3 regions of the Paenibacillus sp. FSL F4-0243 genome follow, and region 3 is predicted to be linked to each of the others. Evidence: riboswitches for the same ligand, from Rfam matches in the RefSeq annotation. Region 3 holds a riboswitch; each other region holds the start of a gene.

The links. A riboswitch is a leader RNA that binds a small molecule or an ion and turns the genes downstream of it on or off. The one in region 3 is predicted to bind cyclic di-AMP.
Region 1: linked by a shared signal. The riboswitch ahead of NSS87_RS00545 (C40 family peptidase) and the one ahead of NSS87_RS26330 (alpha/beta hydrolase) in region 3 are both predicted to bind cyclic di-AMP.
Region 2: linked by a shared signal. The riboswitch ahead of NSS87_RS02665 (hypothetical protein) and the one ahead of NSS87_RS26330 (alpha/beta hydrolase) in region 3 are both predicted to bind cyclic di-AMP.

The regions. Positions count from the first base shown of each region.
Region 1 covers NZ_CP150151.1:111,807-119,983, forward strand. The annotation lists gene NSS87_RS00520 (hypothetical protein) at 1-77, shown strand, start outside; gene NSS87_RS00525 (4a-hydroxytetrahydrobiopterin dehydratase) at 306-593, shown strand; gene NSS87_RS00530 (cytochrome c) at 685-1,041, opposite strand; gene NSS87_RS00535 (GNAT family N-acetyltransferase) at 1,169-1,654, opposite strand; gene NSS87_RS00540 (C40 family peptidase) at 1,910-2,401, opposite strand; cyclic di-AMP (ydaO/yuaA leader) riboswitch at 2,407-2,548, opposite strand; gene NSS87_RS00545 (C40 family peptidase) at 2,908-3,336, opposite strand; cyclic di-AMP (ydaO/yuaA leader) riboswitch at 3,390-3,528, opposite strand; gene NSS87_RS00550 (hypothetical protein) at 3,743-4,573, opposite strand; gene NSS87_RS00555 (M1 family metallopeptidase) at 4,585-6,591, opposite strand; gene NSS87_RS00560 (YwhD family protein) at 6,695-7,201, shown strand; gene NSS87_RS00565 (AbrB/MazE/SpoVT family DNA-binding domain-containing protein) at 7,303-7,776, opposite strand; gene NSS87_RS00570 (PBP1A family penicillin-binding protein) at 7,979-8,177, opposite strand, start outside.
Region 2 covers NZ_CP150151.1:589,791-597,967, reverse strand. The annotation lists gene kdpA (potassium-transporting ATPase subunit KdpA) at 1-250, opposite strand, end outside; gene NSS87_RS02670 (hypothetical protein) at 473-883, opposite strand; cyclic di-AMP (ydaO/yuaA leader) riboswitch at 1,074-1,263, opposite strand; cyclic di-AMP (ydaO/yuaA leader) riboswitch at 1,684-1,849, shown strand; gene NSS87_RS02665 (hypothetical protein) at 1,983-2,474, shown strand; gene NSS87_RS02660 (hypothetical protein) at 2,491-3,000, shown strand; gene NSS87_RS02655 (hypothetical protein) at 3,040-3,492, shown strand; gene NSS87_RS02650 (hypothetical protein) at 3,591-3,782, opposite strand; gene NSS87_RS02645 (ABC transporter permease) at 3,817-5,103, opposite strand; gene NSS87_RS02640 (ATP-binding cassette domain-containing protein) at 5,096-5,998, opposite strand; gene NSS87_RS02635 (ABC transporter ATP-binding protein) at 6,003-6,932, opposite strand; gene NSS87_RS02630 (GntR family transcriptional regulator) at 6,952-7,347, opposite strand; gene NSS87_RS02625 (hypothetical protein) at 7,408-8,136, opposite strand.
Region 3 covers NZ_CP150151.1:5,936,026-5,944,202, reverse strand. The annotation lists gene NSS87_RS26355 (carbohydrate ABC transporter permease) at 1-316, shown strand, start outside; gene NSS87_RS26350 (glycoside hydrolase family 43 protein) at 364-1,896, shown strand; gene NSS87_RS26345 (endo-1,4-beta-xylanase) at 1,942-2,961, shown strand; gene NSS87_RS26340 (Nif3-like dinuclear metal center hexameric protein) at 3,073-3,867, shown strand; gene NSS87_RS26335 (hypothetical protein) at 3,952-4,125, shown strand; cyclic di-AMP (ydaO/yuaA leader) riboswitch at 4,347-4,531, shown strand; gene NSS87_RS26330 (alpha/beta hydrolase) at 4,638-5,447, shown strand; gene selD (selenide, water dikinase SelD) at 5,604-6,662, shown strand; gene mnmH (tRNA 2-selenouridine(34) synthase MnmH) at 6,720-7,757, shown strand; gene NSS87_RS26315 (cysteine desulfurase family protein) at 7,809-8,177, shown strand, end outside.

The sequences.
Region 1 (8,177 bases), 1.1 Mb from region 3:
TCATCTACGATAAGGACACGCACCGCATTAATATTTTAGTCGGAGAAGAGGATTTAGCCTCTGTTGTTTTGATTTAAGAAGAGGGGGCGGCGGGGCGTAATTTGCCCGTAGTTAGTAGCCCGTGTTAAAATTGGTGTAGCCGAGTTATAATCGCTGGGATTCTTGAATACATTTAATCGAAAATATTGCCTTTATCCTGGCACATCCCTTGGACCTCAGAAGCTAAGGGATGTTTTGTTTAACGAATATGACGAGTAAAGGGACCTGCGGATTTTACTGCAATTTTTAGTAAGGGAGGAAACGAATTGTTATTTACGGAAGAAGAACTGCGTGAGCAGATCAGCAAGCTGGAAGGTTGGAAGCTGGAAGAGAATACCATGGTGCGAAAATATATGTTCAGCCAATATATGAAGGGTATTGCTTTCGTTGATGAAGTAGCCACCATTTCAGAAGCCTTTGATCACCATCCACATATTACGATTGATTATAAGACAGTGACTTTACGACTGAAATCAAATGAGGAAGACGGTATTACAGCTCTAGATATTCGAGAGGCACATGAATTTAATGAAGCCTTTGAGAAAAATCGTTAGTGTCACCCAAACTCATAAATAAACGCCCGTGCGCAGATAGTGAACTATCTTCTGGCACGGGCGTTTTTAGTTGCTTAGGTAGTAGTTACTGTTACTTTTTCTCTGAGAGCCAGAGGGCGACGTTTGCAATCTCCTCAGGGGCTAGCTTTTCTTTAAAGGAAGGCATTTGACCGCGTCCTTTAGTGACTATACTGTAGATTTCTTCAGCATCATGCTGACCGCCTTCATTTTGAAGACTGGGTCCAACTCCACCTTGAAGCTGATCGCCGTGACAGGTGATACAGCTGGCTTTCACGGTTGCTTCGGCCTTTGCCGCATCCAATTGGACTTCCGGCATCGTCGGCTTATTCTGTTCAGCTACCTCTTCTTTACCTGGAAGTGTAAACATAAGTACTACCGCAAAGGCACAGGCGGCAAAAAACAAACCGCTCATGATCCATTTCTGCATCCCAGTTCGTCCCTTCTATGTAAGCTGCTCCCTACATTATAGCTCAAGGTGAAGCGTTATCATAGGGTTTGTGACAAAAAAATGAACGATAATGCCATCAAATCATTGAAAAATATGGAATTTAATATTATTTATCATAGACCATGCAATAAAAAGGTTTGTTTCCTGTGGGGGTTAGGCGTTCATACGTATCGGTAATCGTAAATCCACACTTTTGGTAAGTTCGGATCGCCCGCTGGTTCCAGGTCAATACCTCTAGATCAATCTCACGCTCAGGATAACGAAACAAGGCTGCTTGCACAATTGCATCCATGAATATTTTTCCTAGACCTTGACCGCATAGATCAGGGCGCATACCAATCCCCAAGCGAACAACACCTTCCATTGGAAACAACTGCGCGAATCCACACAAAATCCCTTGCCCATTTAGTATGGAAACATATTGCTCATTCCGTAGCTGAGGGTCACCGAACTCGATTCCAAGAGCCTGCATTTGCTCCCACGGCATCCAGCCGTAAATATTATAAGGGGCAGTGTAATCCCAGTTGCAAATCTCTTCCGCGTGACTGGTCTCCATAGGCGCTACATGAAAAGTAACAGAGGGATTTATCATAAGGTCAAGGACCTCCTTTCACGGGGGGACTTTAAATGTCTTATATTTCTAGCTTTAAATACTTATGGTCCTTATAAGGACATCGAAGGCGTTTATGCTTGTAACTAATTATATACAAAAAAAGGCATGGTCGACTCAGAAATTTATGAGGATTATTGTTTTACAAATTCTGAGAGGGGTAAATACTAAATAAGACAAAAAACAAGCTCCTCCCCAAGAATCAACATCTTGGAAAAGAGCCTATGTACGATTTACTTATTGAACATCATCATTATCTTCTGTCTCAGAAGCAACAGAATGATAAGCATCTGTGCTCATAATTCGTTTAGCACCGATGTAGCGTTTCACGTAGTAGCTATCACTCAGGGAGCTAATCGTTACACCGCGTGAGGAAGATGCGTGTGCAAACTTGCCTTCACCGACATAAATACCGACATGGGAGACACCCTTACCACTTGTATTGAAGAATACAAGATCTCCAGATCTTAAATCATCTTGGGAGATAGCAGTACCCATTTGATACTGGGAACCTGATTGGTGTGGTAGATTTATACCAATTTTATCAAATACATACATTGTAAATCCGGAGCAATCAAATCCATTTGTGGAGATGCCGCCGGATACGTACTTAGTTCCGATGGTCTTGTCGATCACTTTATCCATTTTGGAATCCGCGAAAGCGCTTCCTGCTCCGATGGTGAAAATAATGGAAAAGCTAAGTACTGCTGCTGCTAGCTTCTTCTTCAAAAGTTTATACCCCTTCCGGATGCCTACGAGGTTAGCTTAAGGGTTCGGTTGAAGGTCCCCTATGACCCCTCTAAAAATGGAGGTCAATTCACCCAAAGTTGGTTCCCCCGTTTTCCTAATAGTTAGGAAACTCGGCTGATACTGTTGATTAGGAATAGCTTGTAATCAATACATGACAAAACCTTTGTAAATAACAACTTAATGATTACAAAAATGTTACTAAAATCTTACTGCAGTTATTGTAACAAACAGAGTGCCGCTTGGCAATCGTTTTTAACATAATCATGCAGAAAAATTCGTTTTTTTAAAGACAAAATGCATATGTAAGCGATAATATTAAACTAATTTTTATATTTATTGAAATTTTTATCAAATAAAAGTGTTTAAAGTCCGTTCAAGAGGTGTAAAGAATATAATAAGGCAAAAGAAAACCTGGATTCGATTAAGTCAATAATCAAACCCAGGTCTATATAATGTAATTGTGAGGTTATAGTTGTGGGGAAGTATTAATCGTAGGCTATAGCTTGATATGAGGAAGTACTCATTACTCTTTTAGCACCAACGTAGCGATTGGCCCAGTAGGATTGGCTAAGTGAAGTGATGGTCACGCCATATGAAGATGATGATTGTGCGAATTTTCCGTTTCCAACATAAATGCCGACATGGGATACGCCGTTGCCCAATGTGTTAAAGAAAACTAGGTCACCTGAACGTAATTTACTTTTAGCTACAGGAGTTCCGACATTATATTGAGCTTTTGAAGTACGGGGCAAAGAAAGACCCACCTTCTTGAATACATACGTAGTAAATCCAGAACAGTCAAACCCGGCAGTGCTAGTGCCTCCGGTTTTATAGGCAACTCCAATTGTCTTTGAAATAACACTGTCCATCTTAGAATCTGCAAAGGCACTTCCTCCACCAATAGAGAACGCCATCACAAGTCCTAGCGCCGCAGCGACGCATGCTTTTCTTAAATTCTTCAAAAAAATTGTACCCCTTCCAATGCCTGTGAGGTTAGCTTAAGGATTCGGTAGAAGGTTCCCCTATGATCACTGCAAAGCGAGATCAATTCACCCAAAATATGGTTCCCCCACTTCCCGGTGCAAGGAATTCGGCGTTTTATGCACCAGATAGTGACTTATCGACATGACTACGACAAATACATGAAGTTATGTAGAAATCGTTTCAAATGATTACAAACTTGTTACCAATGGAACAGGACTTATTGTAACAAAGTCTTTACGATTTTGCAAATCCTCATAATTTGTCTATAACGCGAAAGAGTCCCAGCTCCTGATTCAGGAACCGGGACTCTTATATTATGTTCTGTAATGCTTCAAATTATTGTGGAAATGCTTTACTGTGCCATAGATGATATTGAGCTGAAATTCCCCACATTTTGAAGAGTGTTGAGGGCAGTGATGAAAGTTGACGAATAAGAAGTGCTGGTAGGCCAGGACAGAAGATACCCGTTATTCCGCACACTAGCAAAAGGATCAGGCCTGCTGCACCAAGTATGATTGAAATTCCTATTGCCGGAATCAGCGACTTCAAGCAAATGAATAAGGAGGAGAACATCCCCGTGCCGCTGGTATACCCAAACTGCATATATAGAAGGAACAGGCGCACGATAAAGATGTATATAAGCCATGCCAATACGTATGGAACTAGATGAAGTAACAAAGAGTAGTTCAGAAAGGAGGACAAGAATAGCCCGTACATTTTTGGAGCAAGCCAGTATAACGGAAGTAGAGCCAGCGCCCATTCGATTAGACTGAAGATAAACACTGGAAATCCATAAAGCTTCATACCTGGAAAAAAGAACAGGCCACGCTCTCCTTTTCGCTCCTGATGGAGTTCATGCAGTAATCCTGCCCTTATGAAGGGGGAGAGTAGCAGTCGTAAGACAACAAGCCCTAGGAACATCCATAACCAAGTACGTATCGCAGGATCTGTGTTCAAGTTGAACTGCCCTTCGACATAATAGAGTAGTCTGCCCATTCCGCTGCCTCCAGCGTCTTTATCTGGATAACGCAGTAGAATTGGAACGATAGCAGACCGGATGAAGCCGTACATAAAGTAGCCCCAGAGCAGTCGGTAGATGAAGAGCAGAATCAGAATATAAAATTGCTCCTTCATGCTTTGCCAGCCGCGGGTTATCGATGTTCTCACAATCATTCACCTCACCAGACAAGAGTTCCGAGCACGGTTTCAACTAGTTTAGTTACACTTAATGTCCAGCGGGAGAGCGTTTTCGGCTCTATTTCCGCCAGTCTGAAGTTATTAAGATGCTTGTTTTCTAACAGAATGGTATGCTCAGGATCAACCTCAGCAGAGAGCAGAAGCTTATCGCTTAACAATTGGAAGGTAGTCTCTGCTCCTTCACCGCTCCAGACCCGCTCTGTAGCAGAGCCATCGGCGAATGTGAATTTAATGGGAACGTCAACGTAATGGCTCCCTTTGTTTGTAATCTTTACTATGGATTCATAGCTCTGAGCATCGCTGTTGCCATTCTTTTTAATCGTAATCGTATCTACTGAGAAATCAGGAGCACCACCACCATAAATATAATCTTCGAAATAAGGCTGCCATGATTTTTTGGTTACCTTCTCAATGACTTTTTGAAAATCAGACGTAGTGGGGTGCTGGAAACGGAATTTACGTGCGTAAGTGGACATGATGCTGTTCATTGCCTTAGTGCCTACTTGGCGTTCAATATCCTTAAGTACTAGCTTTCCGCGAATATACACATTCCGGCTATAGGATTCTGCCCCGGCATATTTCCATGTTTCTAAATTTAGCGGCTCTGATTTGGTCACCAAGCTGGACTGAAGAGGGAGATTCGTTTTGATGCCATATTCTTGCTCCATGAGTCTGTCTTCAGCATAAGAAGTGAAGCTTTCATCTAGCCAAGCCTCTTCGAATTCATTGCTGGCTACCATGCCGTAAAAGTATTGATGGCCAATTTCATGAACGACGGTTCTTTCAAGTGAGGTGTCAGGAGAAGAGTCTGTGGCTCCAAACGCTGTAATGAGTGTTGGATACTCCATTCCTCCAGCCCCATTCCCCTCCTTAGGCGGAACGATAATAGACAGAGTCGAGTAGGGATAAGGACCATACCATTTGCTGAAGTAGGTCAGAGCTGCCTTAGCGGCCTGAAGGTATCGTTCCTTTAAGTCTTTGTGTAATGGATCGAGATACACCTTAATCCGTACACCAGGCACTTCTGGCGTAGAGAAGGCTTCTTCGGCTACTGTAAAATCAGGGGATGCCGCCCACGCAAAGTCATGGACATCGTCAGCGTAGAACTGATATATTTTTTGATCTTGCTTTAGCTTGGCATTCTTCACAGGAAATCCGGTCGCAGCTACCGTGTAGTCGGAAGGAACCGCAATCGTTACATTAAAGATGCCAAAATCGCTGTAAAACTCAGAGGTGCCGTGATACTGATGCAAATCCCAGCCTTCCTCCTTAACCCCACGTGTGCCCATAGGCTCGTATACACTAAGTTTAGGGAACCATTGCCCAGCCATCACGAAATTGCCTGATGCGCCCATACGGGCAAAAATTTTGGGGAGCTGGACCTCGTACTGGAGTTTAAGCGTGACACTTTCTCCACCATTAACCGGCTGTGGGAGATGTACCTTTAGGAGTGTCTTATCGTTGACGTTACCATCATCGGGTTGTACAAATTGCACTCTTTGCATTAGTGATGTTCCTTCTGTTGTGCGCAAATCGGTTAAAGTCATACTTCCGAAGCCGTTCTCTGGCATGGTGTCACCTCTGAGCGTTCCCCCGGACTCCTTCATAAAGGTAGTATCTGATGAAGCAAAAGCATTTGGATACATATGAAAATATAGATCACTTACCGGTTTTACACCGGGGTGTGTCCAGGTTACCGTCTCAGAAGCGATTAAGGTTTCTGTATCAGGAACAAGCTGAACATCGATGTGATACTCGACAACTCGTTGACTTAATGCCTCTTCTGCTGGAACGGGGGCGCTTTCAGGCAGTGTCTGTTGTGGTGCAGCTGCAGGAGCTATGCCGCTTGAGGACTTGGCCTCTTTTGAAACAAAGCTAGTAACAGAAGATGTGGAGTTATCCCCCGAATAGACCCATATGCCTCCTAATAGCACGAGGGTGGCCAGGGTCGCAAAGATGATGATGTACCTTAATGACAGTGACTTCATAGTGTGATTCCTCCCGTGACAAGCATCTACGGGATGTATATGTTTGCAATCGCCGCATTATTAGCTAAAATTAAATTATTCGTAAGAGGAAGGGTGTGCACTCGTGGACAACATACAACCGGAGGGCAAGAAACAGATTGCCTTAAATATTGTGAATGCCAAAAGTAAACATAAAGGCTTTGGAGCGGGCTCTATAGAGCTCAATAACGTATCGCCTGTCATTATTGATGGCGGTGAAGCAGTCATTGATATTGGTGCCATGCATGCCAAGAGTAAGGTTGAAAAGGGGATTAAATTCTCCATGAACCGTGAAGATGTACCTAATGGTAGACAGGTTTGGGTAGTATGGGTAGCAGTGGACCGTACACAGGATAGTCAATTCTATGGTGGAATAACGGCCTGCGAAATGTGGATCGATACGGAAGCACGTCGCGGTTGGAAAATTCTCGCCGAGCATGTCAATAAGTTGGATGCTGCTCTAAAACGTAAAATCGATGTGGGAGGGCTTGGCGCAGTTGGAAAAGCTGCCCTCAAATCCCTCTTGATCTCTCATAATGAGGCATGGTGGACTGCGTCCTCCGATGAGCTTAAGGCTGCACTGACCGAGTAGGAACGAATTATCCGGTCAAGGTTACCTGATACAGAAAAAAGGCTTCGACATCCTGAAATAGGAGAGTCGAAGCCTTTTTGAATTTAACACAATGAATTAGTTTACGATTTGCCTGCCGTACTAAGTTTGCGTTTGAGTTGACTTACTCTGGCTTGACTGATCCCAAGAATTTCAGCAAGCTCTTTCTGATTGGCATATGGATGTTCTTCTATGGCCCGCTCCAGGCGTTGGCACATATCCTCTGTCTTCGTCTTCCGGATCGTGCTGCTGTGTTCTGACACTTCGCCTGCAAAATCTTGGCGCGCCTCAGGCACTTGAGACATGCGTTCAGGGTCGGCAATTTCTTTTAGACAGCTACTGCAAATAAATTGCTCTTTATAGTAGGTGACATGGTCGTGGCTTCTGCAAAACGTACATTCTGTCGAGGTGTACTTCCTGAGTATGATGGTGTTATCGTTTAATATAAAAAATTCGATAGGATCACCAATGTCGATATTACGAGTCATACGGATTTCTGCGGGAACCACAATTCTCCCAAGACTGTCTAAACTCCGGATCATGCCTGTATCCTTCATCCCATGTCCCTCATTTACATCTTTATATTTTGGTTGCTACTAACTATTATAGCAGTAATTGTGAGTTAAGAGAATGGGGTGAATATAATTAATGAAGCGGTTACATCCTTTGTGGGAGAAGTGAAAATCGAGTTTGGCCATCCTATGGATTCTACAATAAATAAGTAATAAAAAAGAAAAACCTCTTCAATTAATGAAGAGGTTAATTCAACCACCAGCGTTTAATATTGTTCCACAGGGAACGACTTTCTTCAGCAGGATCTACTTTGCTTTGTACATCATCGACAGCGGGAGCTTTGCCATGTTGATCACAGTATTCGGTGGGCTCAGTTCCACTAATGAAAGTCTCCAGTTCTTTTTCGGGACAGGCTGCTGTAGCTAGCTTACCGGATTGCGGATTG
Region 2 (8,177 bases), 1.6 Mb from region 3:
ATCGAAGAAAGATATAGCTGAAAGTAACCAGTACGATATTCGTTAAAACAAAGCTGAGCGCATACTTCTTCCAGGACATACCGTCCCGTTTTTTCAGGCCGATCAGCTTAAAAATTCCTTTTTCCATACCTCCAAACCATCGATCCGTACGGTTCGGTTCATTAGAAAACACATAATATAAATACGTGCCCATCGGCTTAACCAGCAAGATGAGAATTACGATTACAGCAACAATTTGCAAAATGCCCATGAATGCCCCTCCTTAAAATTTCTCCGGATGAATCAATGCATAAACCAGATATATAAACAGCAGTAGGGTAACAGCGATTACTAGAATCACAGCTTATCCCTCCCCGTATCCTCAACTACACCTGCACACCAGCGCATAAATCCATAAAATAACCCGTAAATTACAGCTAACGAAGCCACCATATACAGATCCATCATATCTTCCGCACTCCTTCTTTTATCCTTAATGAGGTGATCTATCTACCAGAAAATCAGCATCACCGCTGTGGGAATAGATTACATAACTCGCGCCAAGTCTTTTATAGACCAATCTAGGATTTATTGAGCTTGTAATTACAAAAATCGGCTGTGTCGTCCAGGTACGGCACATCTGAATGTAACGGCAGCATAACGTAAAGCTGCTCTCGAACAGATATACCCGGCCTACCGGAAACGGCGGGCGAAACCAAGTATTCTGATGGCGGGTATCAACTAGAACGACTTGTTCAATCCCCATCTCTTCGAGTAGGGCCTTCTCAGGCAAGTTGTTGGTCAATCCGGCCATCTTAATGCCTCTGAATTTTAGAAGCTTAATAAAATGTTCGCCTGCCTTCGTTGGCGCACATACCAGTACATATTCATTCTGATCTGTCATCTCTTATTCTCCTCAAATGCTTTGCTTGTAAGATCAGAGCTTGATCACCCTGATCTTGAAAGAAAAGCTACCGCTAATGATGAATATAACGACCTCTTCGTGAGGTTTTCCATAAATGCTTTGCTTAAAAAAGCACAGCAAAAAGCCACAAAGGATTCTCCTCTGTGGCTCGCTAGCGGTCACATTGCACTCATCCTCTCTCCATACGCTTACGAGGTTAGCTGTCGGATTCGGGCGGTGAGAGTCGCCCTACCTGTATAGATGCGAGCTCACTGGCATCTTCTACAGGATTCACCCCATAACCGGCTTCCGACTCTCACATCGTCTGCCGATTGTTGGTTCCCCCGCTTTCCTTATCGGAAATTAAGCGGATCAAATATTCGATTGTTGTTGAAACAGGAGTAATCATACCCTTATGCAGGAAGTATTGTAAAACCTGATTGATGCCAAAATAATGCAAATTAAAAACTATTTTCGCATTGGATAGCGCTTACTTGATATCCAATCTCTCTATATCTCTTGTTTACTCGAGTTTCAATCCATTAGCGAAAAACGGTCATACCATGTGATTTTATTCACCACGATTAGTGAAATCACCAAAAATCGCCTATATAAGAAAGGAAACAAGAAAGCGAGATTAAGCGAGGAAGAAGCCCGATAACTCGCAATAAATACCTATTTGGTTCCCTTTTTCGTCGTAGTAGGCAGGATTTGGTTTAAATTGCGCTCAAAAGAACACTTTCTGTTTTTACAGAAACACCTTGAAAAGAGTATGATTCGGGTTGAATCTATTTCACGAAATACATTCAACGCTGAGTTCCTGCATTTGCAGGGAACGGGGGAACCATCAGGCCACATGGCCTACTTGGGGTGAATCCGAAGGAGACTGTTCAAGTCTCACATAGGTAGGGCGACTCTCACCGTCCGAATCCGACAGCTAACCTCGTAAGCGTAAAGAGAGAGACCCTTGATCCGCCACGCTTTGGCACAGGTGTGTGTATACCTGTATTCCAAAACCGCAGCAGAGGTCCTCCTCTTGCTGCGGTTTTTGCGTTACCTGAATCTATAGGGTGATAGCATGCTGGACGGGGTGAAAGGAATGAAACACTATTATTGGGGAACTCAGCAAGGGCTACTTGAGCCGATAAGTCTAAATTATGTTTGCTTTGGAGCGTTGTGGTTCGAAGAGGATCATCACAGAACTATTGTCGGCTATGCTTTTGGTCAGAAGCAGATTGAATCACTTCGCCATTTCAGCAGCCCATCTACCTGTGAATACTGTATGGACCGAACAATTATATACGAAATATATAAAAATATCCGAGAAAAGCAACAGCTGCAGGATTGGTCAGCACACCAACGTTTTCCGTGGCTCACCGCTTTTAAGGAACCGTGGAAAGAAGTTGCAGTCGGTTGGTACGTAATGAGATCCCGCAACACCTTTCCCTTACATTTATCCGTTATACGCAAACAGAAATTCCGACTATGGCTGGAGCATGCCGCAGTCTGTGAGAATGAAGCTGAAATGCTCGCCTGTATAGAGAAGGCTAACGTCATTCACCATGTAAATCTTAAGCTTTTGGAAACCTAAGGAGGAGAAACCTGTCATGGACCAGCGAAGACTATCTCGCATAGAAGTATTCGTCTTTGATTCACCAGAGCCTATTCACTATGGAATGGAGGCTGATCAAGACAGCCGTTATGGCATCCTGAAACTTACCTGTAAAGGAGGTAGCAGCTGGGGGGCATGTCTTATCTCTGCCAATACCAAAACTTTCGATCTTATTAAATGGAGTTCTTTTCTCAGAATGATATACCATTGCCGGCTAGAGGAAGCGATAGATAAAGTACGTACCCATGGTTCAGAGTGGGATCAGACTCAGTTTGAGCTAGTGCAAGGTGCTTTACAGGATTTAAAAGCCAAGCTGCAGGGTAAATCCTTGGCAGGGCACATTGAGCAAGGTCGTCTGTACAGAGCTGTCGCTGGTGGGAGAGATTCCAAAGGAGGGCGGCTATATTATAAACCATCCAGTGTAGCGCTTCAAAAACATAGTTATCCAGAACCTGATACCGCCGAGCTTATCAACAAATCCATTTCTTACTTTTCTTTATTATAAGTTCATCCCATAACCCATTCTGAAAGGATCGTGTTTATCATGCCTGACCCCTTACCTTCCGAATCACCCCGTAGAACTATATTTGCAGAGTGTGTTCAAAAGTGTACGAATGATATCTATACGCTCAGTTCCATGTTGTTACAACAATCAGTAGAAGCCGAGAAGGTTACTATCCGTACTTTTAAAGAGCTTCATAAAATATTCCGTCAAAAAAGCTTCGACAGCCAGCTATTCTCTATCGAGGCTTACCGCTCTTGTATCCGACAATGCGCCGATTATTACGCACGCCGGTCTCTTCTGTCTGCCAAGACATTGCCTTGGGAGGAACAGCTTATAAAAACGATGTGGTATGGCCTAAAGCTATCTTTACCTCAAATAAGCATCATTCTGCAAAAGAGTGTTCCTGTCCTAAAAGCACAGCTTAGGCGTGTGCGGGAGCAACTGACTGCTCAAGAGGATTTGCTGCCTAGTGGTAATCTATCCGTTGTCTAACTCCCTCAACTATCTTCCAAATAACTTTTACGATACATACACAAAAAATAAAAAAGCCACGGCATCTGCCGCGGCTTCCTTTCCCTATTTTCCTACTATTACGCTTTACTCTTACGAGCCTTTCCGTACATCCACAATCCCGCAATCATCCCCACCATGGCAATCCCAGTCAATACACCCTGAGTGAAATCCATTAAAGTGGACCCATTGGTCGAGAGCATTCTACTAACCGTAGCCAGAGATACCGAACTCATTAAAAGCATCATATTGTATTGTTCACTTTTAGTCATGATTACCACTCCTTAAAAGTTTATATGAAGCCACTTAGATCTTGTAAGCCTTCATCGCTTTTCTGATCTCTTTAATACTTGGACGTTTGCCGTACATCAATACGCCTGTGCGATAGATCTTGGCAGCCAACCATCCAAAGATGAACGTTGTAACAAGCAGGATGGCTAATGATACAATAACTTGCCAGATCGCTACTTCACCAACACCAATCCGGAGCAGCATGGTCAATGGAGAGGTGAAAGGCACATAACTCGCTACCTTAACCAGCAGAGTATCCGCATTAGAGATACTGAATAGTGGAACATAGAATGCTACGAAGCCTAACATCATAATCGGCATAACCGCTTGGCCAAGATCCTCTGTACGGCTGACAATTGAACCTACAGCTGCATACATCAAGGCATAGAGGAAATAACCTAGTACATAAAGAACAATTCCATAAAGCAACAAGTTAATATTAAGCTGGCCTAAATCCAGGTCTAAATCTTTCAAAATCGTTGCATTATGCGGAAGCTTGAGATTGACAACTACCGCTGCAATAATGACGCCAATTTGTAATAACCCTACTAAGAAGACACCGATAACTTTACCGAACATTTGCGCTAAAGGTGAGGCACTTGTAATCAGAATCTCCATGATCCGTGAGCTCTTCTCTGAAGTAATCTCAGCTGCGATCATATTACCGGTCATCATGATAGACATGAAGAACAGCATAAGCATGGCGTATACAATGACGTAATTAATAGGTGGAGCGGATTCCTGCGACGCATCCTTATCTCCCGCAGTCCCATCAGGGTTGAGCTGCTGAGTAGCTATCTGTACCGGTGTTGACATAGCAGCAATCTGCTCCTGCGTCAGCTTGTCGCCAACGACGAACTGGGTGTTTACCTGCTGAAGGGCATTTTGGAGATAGATTTGTACATCGCCCTTCAATTCACCATTCTCACTATGATAAGTAACGGGTGGAAGTCCTTCACCAGTCGGTTCTGCAAAAGTAACATACCCTTCTACAGTCCCTTCATCTAAAGCTTTCTTTAGCTCCGCATCGTCGGCAGAAGTATATTGCACAACTTTTGCCTGCGGCATTCCTTCAGGTGAAGTATAAGCCTTCAACAACTCTGCAGCCTGATTTCCATCTTCCGCGATCACAGCAATTTGAGTCTCTGCGTTTGTAGAATCACCCTTAAACTGATCGATGATGTACGGAAGATTCATCCCAATGCTGAGCAGCAACACTAGAATTAACGTAGTAATCATGAATGATTTCGTTCTTACTTTATTTTTAAAGGTAAAGCCAATAATTGTCCCCATCTTATTCATGAGATTCACCCACCGCTCTGATAAAGATTTGATTTAACGTTGGTTCCTTAATTTCAAAATGCTCCACTTCACCCTGCGCCATCGCCTGCTGTAGGATACGTTGTGCTGCGCCGATCTCACTGATTGACAACAGATAACCTCGCTCCTGTCGCTGTACTGCTGTTACACCTGCAATTGATTCTAGACCGGTCACTTCGTTATCCGTACGCAACAATACTTGTTCACGAGGATATCCACTCTTAATCGTACGAATATCGCCCTGCACGACAGTATTGGAACGATCCAAAATCGTAATATTACGGCAAAGCTCTTCAACATGCTCCATCCGGTGAGTAGAGAATAAGATACTCGTTCCTTGATCACGCAATTCTTTTACCGTATCTTTCAGTAGTTCCACGTTAACAGGGTCCAAGCCACTGAAGGCTTCATCAAGGATGAGAATTTGCGGCTTATGAACGACTGCGGCGATAAAGCCCATTTTCTGCTGATTCCCTTTGGAGAGCTCTTCAATCTTCTTATTGTAGTAATCCGGAACCTCAAACCGATCGAGCCAGTAGCGAAGGCTCTTATCTGCATCACTAGCCGACATCCCGCGCAGACGTGCCAAGTAGACGATTTGATCGCTTACCTTTACCTTTGGATATAATCCTCTTTCTTCGGGCAGATAGCCCATGATTTGCTGAAGTTCGCTGTTATACGACTTTCCATTATACAAAATATTCCCGCCATCAGGGTAAATTAGGCCAAGCACCATGCGCATTGTGGTTGTTTTCCCTGCACCATTTGCCCCCAGTAATCCGTAAATTTCCCCCTTGCCTACCGTTAGGTTAATTCCGTTTACAGCGGTTTTTTCTCCATATTGCTTCATTACACTTTCCAGCTTTAAGGCTTCCATTTCTCTAGTCCCCTCTCTTGTGATCAATCAGGATAGGACGGTGTCCCTGTGTCCATAAACCCAATATTTCGTCCAATTCTAAACTGCGACTCTTGATAACCTTTACGCCCAAGTCCTGAATGCGTTTCTCGTTCTTAGAAAATTGTTCTATGATAAAAGAAGCTACACCCGGTGTATCCATGGTAAAGTTTATACCTCCCGGTAATTCCGCTGATAACTCAGCAAGCTCCTCTTCACCTGCAACCTGTACCCATACCTCGGTCCAAGTACCGAATAAACTGTCTTTCTCGGCCATACCCAGCAGTTCACCTCTATGCATAAGCATGATATAATCTGCCAACCGCCGCACCTCTTCCACAATGTGTGTAGAGATGATGATCGTAGCGTTGTTCTCATCCATATATTTAAGCAGCGTCTCGATCATAATCTTCCAGGCAAAGGGATCAAGACCTGATGAAGGTTCATCCAGTAGCAGCAGACTTGGGCGTGACGCAAGTGCTGCGGCAATTTCGAATTTCCGACGCTCACCCTTAGACATCTTAGAAAGCCTCATATGATATGGAACCTCAAAGCGATCCATTAGATCCTGAAAATACGACTCATCCCAGTTCGGATACCAATGCTGTCGAAATTGAGCGGCCTCTTCTGCATTCCAGTGGTTCTCCTCAGTAATCGACGTCTCAGGAACATAGGCAATGGTCTGCCGCAGCTCCAGAGGCAACCCGCTATCATACCTGTTCTCAAACCAATATATCTCGCCTTCCTCTGGATTGGTCAGCTGCATCAGTAGATTCAGTAGCGTGCTTTTGCCAGATCCATTCTGACCTACCAGGGCTGTAATATATCCTCTTGGCAGATTCATGGTCAGCGGTCCTATCGTCTTGTTTCGCCGCTGTTTAAGTACATTCCGCAATTCTATAGCCATCTGTACCATATGAATATGCGCCCCCCTTTCATTCCTTTGCTCTATACTTGCGTTCTACAATCTCCATAAAAATCTGCTCAAGTTCATCCTTGCTGCAATGTACCGATCGGCCGATATCCACAGCACTTTCAAGTGCTTTGCCTACCGTGTCTCGTTTGTATTCTTCCATTGCTCCGTCGCCTATGTGGGATACAAAGGTACCTGTTCCTTGTCTCGTTCGCAGCAAACCTTCGTTCTCCAGATCCTGATATACGCGCCGCACTGTAATTACACTGCATTTCAGATCTCCTGCAAACTCACGAATCGAGGGCAGTAGCGTACCTTCTGTAATGACTCCGCTAATGATTAATGATCTAAGCTGAGTCTCTATCTGATGATAGAGGGGCTCTGCACTATTTTCGTTGATTTGTACCGGTATCCACATTATTTACACCTCGCCTTCCACTCTAGCGTGCTAGAGCGCAGTCCTTGCCATTCCGATTTTTTATACGAGATTGCGACTCTTCAGTCGATGTATAGTCCATTTAGAGAATAACTGCACAGATATTGTCCCCAGCAGAAGTGATCCCCACATGATCGGAGATAACAGCCCCCACTCCTTGGAATAGGAGATACTGTATAAAAACAAATTACCTCCCCCAAGTGTAACTAGGAATGATATTCCCCACGATAACACTACGATAAGCAATGTTAGCCATAGATAAGCTTTGCCGCTAAAAAGATACTCAATAAAAATATATAGACCTGAGACCATGAATCCGAAGCCGAGCCATGTAATGGCAAAAGCTATATACGAGGGAACCGCCAGCTCTGTCCGGAAATTTTCCCCTAACAAGTAAACAATACCGAAGAATAACGTACCATTTAGAATAAAGGAGCAAACTCCCTGAAGTTTTCTCCGCGATAATATTACTGCAGCTGGAATTGGTAAGGTTCTTAAGTAAACCAACATTTTTGTGTAAGAGTCTTCACTCCAATATTTCATGGAACGGCGAGAGAATGTTAATCCCAATAAGGGTATGAAGGAGAGAAATAAGAAATCCGTTATCATCGTCCGATCCTGCTCACCTAGTACGTCATTTGCTACCAGGCTAGTCATTCCACCAAGATAACACATAAAAATAACTGTTATTACGAGGGTCCCAAATATCTTTAATTTGTCTCCGCGAAAATCAGAGCGCAACATAAACCATGAATCTTTTAATGTTCTCATTAAAACTAACCTCGCTTTACAATGTCTTCAGCGTCTAGCAG
Region 3 (8,177 bases):
TACCATCGCCCTTTTTGTCGCGGTAGGTGCATGGAACTCATGGTTTGATGCTTTTATCTACACCTCTTCCCGCCAGCACTTGAGTACATTGCAGTATGAATTAATGAAACTAATACAATCTAGTATGAATGCGAACAGTAGCGCAAGTGTAGCTAACGGGGCAGGGGTAACTGCGGAGTCAGCGGGGTCAATGGTAACTCCAAAGTCCATTCGTGCAGCCGTTACTATCGTTGCTTCGGTTCCGATTCTGCTAGTCTATCCATTCATGCAAAAGTACTTTGTAGTTGGAATGAACGTAGGAAGCGTGAAGGAATAAGTAGCTTGCACCCACTATTAAATAATAGGAAGGTTGTTTGTTGAATTATGACTCCATCTCCAATCACATACACGAACCCAATACTTCCAGGTTTTTATCCAGATCCTAGCATCACTCGAGCAGGGGATGATTTCTACTTGGTGTGTAGCTCCTTCGAATATTTTCCTGGGGTGCCTATCTTTCACAGCCAGGACTTGATTCACTGGACACAAATTGGTCATGTATTAGATCGTGTAAGTCAGCTAGATACACGTAAGAGCAAAAGCTCTGGAGGTATATTTGCTCCAACCATCCGGTATCATGAAGGAACGTTTTACATGATAACGACCGAAATACACGGGAAGGGGAATTTCTATGTTACGGCTACGGACCCAGCGGGTCCGTGGTCAGACCCGATTAGTATTCCTTATGGAGGAATTGACCCTTCCCTAATGTTTGATGAGGATGGAAAGGTATATGTAACCACCCAGCAGGGAGCAGATTATGATTCCCACGCTATTCAATATGAGATAGACATTGCTACAGGAGCAGCATTAACAGAACCTGTTGTCATCTGGACTGGGGATGGTGGACCTTGGACGGAAGGACCACATTTGTACAAAATTAACGGAATGTATTATATCATGTCTGCTTCAGGCGGCACGGCAAAGGAACACCGAGAAATTATCGGTCGTTCTTCCTCCCCTTACGGTCCTTTTGAAAGATTAGAGCAACCGATATTGACCCATCGCGGGACTGATAGTCCCATTCAGTATCTAGGACATGCTGATCTGATCGAAGATCGTAACGGGGATTGGTGGGCCGTATTCCTTGGAGTACGTCTAGTAGATTCCAAGTATACAGTGCTAGGAAGAGAGACCTTTCTTGCCCCTGTAACGTGGAATGAAGACGGATGGCCGATGATTGATAATAATGAGGACACTGTCGGGCTGGAGATGAAGGTTCCGCGTGTACCGGGTCATTCGCCAAAACCTGAGACTAGCGGAAGATATGATTTTGATGACCCTGTATTGCCGTTGGGATTATCCTTTCTGCGGAATCCGGCAGAGGGAAGCTGGTCACTAAGCCAACGTCCGGGTTTTCTAGCTCTTCGAGGGCAATCGAAAGACCTTAATGAAGTGGGTCAGGTAGCCTTTATAGGCAGAAGACAGCAGCATACTTCAGCTGAATGGAGTACATTACTGGATTTTAACCCTACCGTGGACGGTGAAGAGGCTGGACTCTGTGCTAGATTGGACGAGAATGCACATTATGAAATTGCACTATCGCAAAGAAATGGACATAGAGTGATTACAGCTTATTTAACTGTTGATGGAACAACACATGTGGCTGCAGAGATTCCAACGATTGCTGGATGTTTATATCTGAAAATTCGGGCGGAGCTAACGGAATACACTTTACTTTATTCTTTGGATGGTCAGGAATGGATCGAGCTATCTAGGGCTCTAGCCTATCCATTATCCCCTCAAGCTGTCAAAGGAAACGGATTTACCGGTGTTCTTGTTGGCCTATATGCGACAGGTCATGGCAAAGTGGCTGAGGTACCTGCCTACTTTGATTGGTTCGATTATCGTTCATAATATTTCGAATACGGAATATAGATACGTTTGTTAGGAGGGAGATTGTTGAGACCAGCTAGTGATTTTACAGAGCCTGCACTAAAGACGGTATTCGCAGAGGATTTTAAGATTGGCGCAGCCGTTAACCCCTTAACGATCCAATCGCAGGAGCATTTGCTTGCTTATCATTTCAACAGTATTACCGCTGAGAACGAGATGAAATTTGAAAGTCTGCATCCACTTGAGGACACTTATAACTTTAGGGCAGCAGACCAGCTGGTTGCCTTCGCCAGGGAACATCATATGGCGATGCGCGGACATACCTTGATTTGGCACAACCAGACAACGGACTGGCTGTTTGAGGATAAGGGCGGAGGACCTGTAAGCAAAGAGATTCTGCTTGCACGAGTCAAATCACATATTCAGACCGTTGTAGGACGTTATAAGGATGATATTTATGCTTGGGATGTTGTCAATGAAGTTATAGCCGATGAAGGAGAAGAGCTTCTTCGCCATTCGAAGTGGCTCGACATTGTTGGCTCGGATTTTATCGCCAAAGCGTTTGAATTCGCCAATGAAGCTGACCCTAAGGCATTATTATTCTACAATGACTATAACGAATCCCATCCATTAAAGCGTGACAAAATCTATAAACTGGTGAAGTCGCTATTGGAACAAGGCGTGCCGATCCATGGCGTCGGATTGCAGGCACACTGGAATTTATACGATCCTAGTCTGGATGATATTCGTGCAGCGATCGAAAAATATGCATCGTTAGGACTTCAGCTCCAACTGACAGAGCTGGATGTATCCATGTTCCGTTTCGATGATAGACGAATGGACTTAAAGACAGTATCTGCTGAGCTGCTCGAGCTTCAAGCAGATCGATATGAAGCGATGTTCGCACTGCTGAGAGAATACCGGGACGTGATTAGTTCGGTTACGTTCTGGGGAGCAGCGGATGACTATACCTGGCTGGATGATTTCCCTGTTCGTGGGCGGAAGAACTGGCCGTTCCTATTCGATGAAGGGCATAAGCCGAAGCCAGCTTTCTATCAAATTATCACCTCTGCCACGAAATCATAGAGTGGGCAAGCTGCTCAAATAATGAACTGTGAACCCGTCCTTATATCGATTAAGGGTGGGTTATTTATACGTTGATAGATTAGTAGAATAGATCTCAAAGGGCGGATTAAAGTGAACGTGACAATTAGAAGGATTCTGGAAGATTTAATAGGAGCCATGGAACAGATAGATGGGACTGTGGATACTCTTAAGCCGGGGAATCCGGAAATGGTGATTACAGGGATGGTTACGGCATTTTGCGCTACGCAATATGTTGTGGAACGAACGATTGCTATGAACGCCAATTTGTTGATCACACATGAAGGTGTGTTTTACAGTCATCATGAGACGAACAAGTGGTTAGAGGATGACCCTGTATATCGCGCGAAACGGAGTTTGATTGAGCGTTCTGAACTGGCTATATTTCGTTATCATGATTATTGGCATCGGCATCAACCGGATGGGATCATGGTGGGCTTGCTACGAGAGCTTGAATGGTCAGCCTATGTGGTTGAGCAGCAATCCACTGCTACAATCCTATCGATTCCAGCTATGACGGTAAGTGAAGCGGCGCAGTATATAAAAAGAAAGCTAGGTATCTCCTATTTACGTGCTGCCGGAGACGTATACCAGATATGCAGACATGTGGGGATATTAGTAGGTTACAGAGGAGGTGGGACGATGGCTATTCCTCTTTTTAATCAGCACAATCTTGATTTAATTATTGCTGGCGAGGGCCCCGAATGGGAAACTCCAGAATATGTGAGGGATGCTGTCCACCAAGGCAGATCAAAAGCGCTGATTATGTTAGGTCATGCGGAAAGTGAAGCTCCAGGAATGAAATATTTAGCTGAAGTTCTGGCACAGAAATACCCAATGATTCCTACTTATTTTATTGCTGAACAACCGGTCTATCAGCTGGTTTAATTCGTATAAACCGAAATGAAGAATAAATTTGCATATTATGGAGAAAATGATTGGAAACCAGGTCACTGAGAAAGGAGTGTTTCAATGGAAATTCCTTTGGAGGCTGATGAAGTGTTAAGTCGTATCAAAAAGCTTCAAACCGATGGAAGCTCGATCAGCAAAAAACAAGTGAAGCAAAGCGATCCTGATCTTATGAGAAGTGCGCTGTTCTTTTTTCCGAGCTGGGAGCATGCATTGAAAAACGCCGATCTGTTGTAGCCATATGATTGTATAACGAAGCCGAGTGGTTCAGGGATTGATCTCTGATGGCCGCTCGGCTTTTTTTAGATATATTGAGTAAACAAGAGCAAAAGAAAGAGAAAACGAAGTGTATGCTCAATATGAAATGAAAAGCATGGCTTTCAACATTATTTTGCCCACGGCTCAACTTTACAAGAAACCTTACACGGAGTATGATTCATCACATAACTGACAATTACATAAGAAGTCCGCTTAATTTCCGTTAAGGAAAGCGGGGGAACCAACAACTGGGAACCAGTGTAACAATCGGTACTAGTTATGGGGTGAATCCTGTTCCAGGTGCATAAATGCATCCATGCAGGTAGGGCAACTCTCACTGCCCGAATCCGACAGCTAACCTCGTAAGCGTATGGAGAGAGGATGAATGGCGTATTTGATGATGAATAGCCACAGAGAATCCCTCTGTGGTTTTTTGCTGCGTTAAAAAGCAGATATAGTTGTAGAACCTATCTATGAAAGAGGTGTTAACTTTGCCTATTGCTAAACTGAATGGAACTTCGCTCTATTACGAAATCAATGGAACAGGGGCTCCGGTTGTGTTTATCCATGGACATGGATTAACACATAGTATGTTCAAGCCACAATTGGAGTATTTTTCTGATAAATATAAAGTGATTCTGTGTGATTTACGGGGGAATGGCAAATCAGGTGAATTACTGCAGGCCCCAAACGAGATTATTGAAACCCAATGTCTAGATATAATTATGCTATTGAATGATTTGGGTATTCGTGAGGCTGTTTTTGTTGGGAGTGCCTATGGGGGGCTCGTCGTTCAGCATATTGCGAAACAATATCCAGAGCGAGTAAAAGCGATTGTTGTCGCGGATAGCTTTTGTAGAAGTCAGGCGTCAACGATAATCGGTAAAATCCAGCTTATGGCTGCTTATTGTAGCTGGTTAATGTATTACGCTCCAAGTGAGCTTGTACTGCCTTCGATTCGTATGATGTACCGGGAACGCTGGAATCTGGCTTATAACGAGATTAGAAGAGGACTTCTCGATAAACGTCCACGGGAATTGTATCGGCAAAGGCTGGCTACGAGCCATGTGGATTACACTAGATGCTTAAAGTCTTTTAAGCGTCCCGCCTTATGTATTGTAGGTGACTTTAGTGAATTTGGAGTTAATTGTATGAAGGATATGGTGTCTCAGCTGCCACATGCTCAGTTAGTGATTATCCCTAACGCATTAGATCCTAGTAATCTGTGTCAGCCGGAGAAATTTAATGCTATACTTCAGCGGTTTTTGGAGAAACAGCAGGAAACTCAGCAGATTAGTTAATCTTAATGGTAAGTGAGAAATGAGAGGCGTCCCATAGCCGGGGAGTATGTACTGGCTACGGGGCGTTCTTCTGTATGTCTGTATTTTGTACAATGCTGTCTACTGATGTAAGATTAAAGTTATTCGATACTAACTATCTAAAGGAGCTGAGTCATGATGTCTCAAGCCGAAACCATAAAATTGACCTCATTATCTTCAAAAGGGGGCTGCGGCTGCAAAATCGGTCCCGCCGATCTCATGCAGGTTATTCGCAGTCTACCACCAACCGTTCCTAATCCGGATCTACTTGTGGGTCTGGATACCAGTGATGACGCTGGGGTATATCGATTAAGTGATGATCTGGCGTTAGTGCAAACTGTTGATTTTTTCACGCCGATCGTGGACGACCCTTATTCCTTTGGGCAAATTGCAGCAGCTAATGCGTTAAGTGATATTTATGCTATGGGCGGTAAGCCGCTTACGGTGCTTAATATTGTGGCCTTCCCTATTTCTGTTCTGGACAAAAGCATTCTCGGTGACATTTTGCGCGGTGCAGCAGATAAAGTGCAGGAAGCAGGAGCAACGCTTGTGGGCGGACATTCCATCGACGATAAAGAGCCTAAATTTGGATTGGCCGTTACGGGCCTTGTGCATCCGGACAAAGTAAGAACGAATGCAGGTGCGCAGGTAGGAGACAAGCTGATTTTGACCAAACCTATCGGTGTGGGCATCTTAACGACTTCTATTAAAAAGGATCAGCTATCCCCAGAAGAAACTACACGCCTTACGACAGTCATGTCTACACTGAATAAAAAAGCGGCTGAAATCATGGAGCCCTATGATGTACATGCTTGTACAGATGTTACCGGATTCGGGTTGCTTGGACATGCCTCGGAAATGGCAAAGGGGAGCAACCACGGACTGATTATTCGTCAAGGCGATGTACCGATGCTGCCAAGAGTAAGAGAGCTCGCGGAGCAGGGCTTTGTTCCAGGCGGCACTAAGAATAACTTTGCCCATTTGGAGGGCAGTATTCTTTATCCGGAAGAGATGGACCAATTAAGCCGCTATATTCTGTGTGATGCTGTGACTTCCGGTGGATTGCTGATCTCTGTTGCTCCTGAACAAAGTGAGGATTTGCTAAAAGAGTTAGTAGATGCAGGTGTAGAAGCAGCATTGATCGGAGAGGTAACGGAAGAACATCCGGGTCAGATTGCAGTTATAGCTGCGCAATAACGCTGGAGTTCAGCTTAGAGGCGACCTAAGAAGTTAGCCACCAGAGGAGAGAGCGCATTGTTTCAGGATATTACATTGGAAGAACTAAGAGTGTTAAAGAATAAGAAGCAGATCACCGTTATCGACGTTCGATCTCCTTCTGAATATAAAGATGCAACGCTGCCGGATAGCTTGAATATTCCCTTTTTTGACGATGAGGAACGGGCTGAAGTAGGTACGTTGTATAAACAGACAAGTGTGCAGGCTGCGAAAGAACGCGGTTTGGAGATTGCTGCTGCGAAGCTACCTACCTTTGTCAAAGAATTTGCTGCGATTCAAGGGGACAAGGCTGTATTCTGCTGGAGGGGAGGTATGCGCAGCCGTACAACTGCGACCGTACTTTCTTTAATGGATATTCACGCTTACCGATTGATTGGCGGCTATAAAGCTTACCGTAAATGGGTACTCGATGAACTGGAGTCCTATGAATTCAAGGCGAAGCCTTATGTCATTCATGGAAATACGGGTACAGGTAAAACAAACCTGCTGCACCGCCTGAAGGCACAGAGCTATCCTGTTTTGGATTTGGAAGGAATGGCAGGTCACCGCGGTTCTATCTTTGGCGAGATCGGACTTCATGCAAACAATCAAAAAACGTTCGATAGTCTTCTTATGGAGGAATTAATTAAGCTTGGGGATGCTCCTTATGTACTGTTTGAAGCGGAGAGCAAAAAGATTGGGAAGGTCGTAATGCCCCCATTCATGGCCGAGCAGAAAGAGATCGGAACACAGATTTGGATTGAGATGCCACTACAAGCCAGAGTGCAGCAAATCCTTGAGGATTATCGACCAGAAGAATATAAAGAACAGTGCATTTCAGCATTTCGAAGTATCAAATCGCGAATTCATATCCCCATTGCGGCGGAAATCGAGCGGTGCTTGCAAGCTGATATGTTCGGAGAGGCTGTTGCGCTGCTGTTAGAATACTACTATGATCCTAAATACGATTATACGTCTACTCAGTATGAAGGCATTGAGAGAGTTACCTTTAAGGTGAACAATTTGGATGAGGCTGAGGCTGCGGTGATCTCTTTTTTAAGTAATCAGAAGGTATAAGCTTTAGGTATCGTAAAGTATGAGGGGTTTAGAGGAGGCTCGGCTTAACAAATGATCTATTTAGACTATAACGCTACAACACCTGTAGATAAGGAAGTAGCAGAGGTTATGATTCCTTATCTTTATGGTCATTTTGGCAATCCTTCAAGCAGTCATTCTTTGGGACAAGAAGCTAAAGTCGGAATCGAGCGAGCAAGAACACAGGTGGCTAATTTCCTGAATTGTACGCCGGGTGAGGTGCTTTTTACAAGCGGGGGCAGCGAGTCGAATAATACAGTCATCAAGGGCGTCGCCCAAACGTATCGACATAAAGGCAATCACATTATTGTGTCTGCTGTGGAGCATCCTGCGGTAATTAAACCGTGTCAGTATCTGGAGCAGTTGGGCTACACGATTACTTATATACCTGTTGACGCGTAT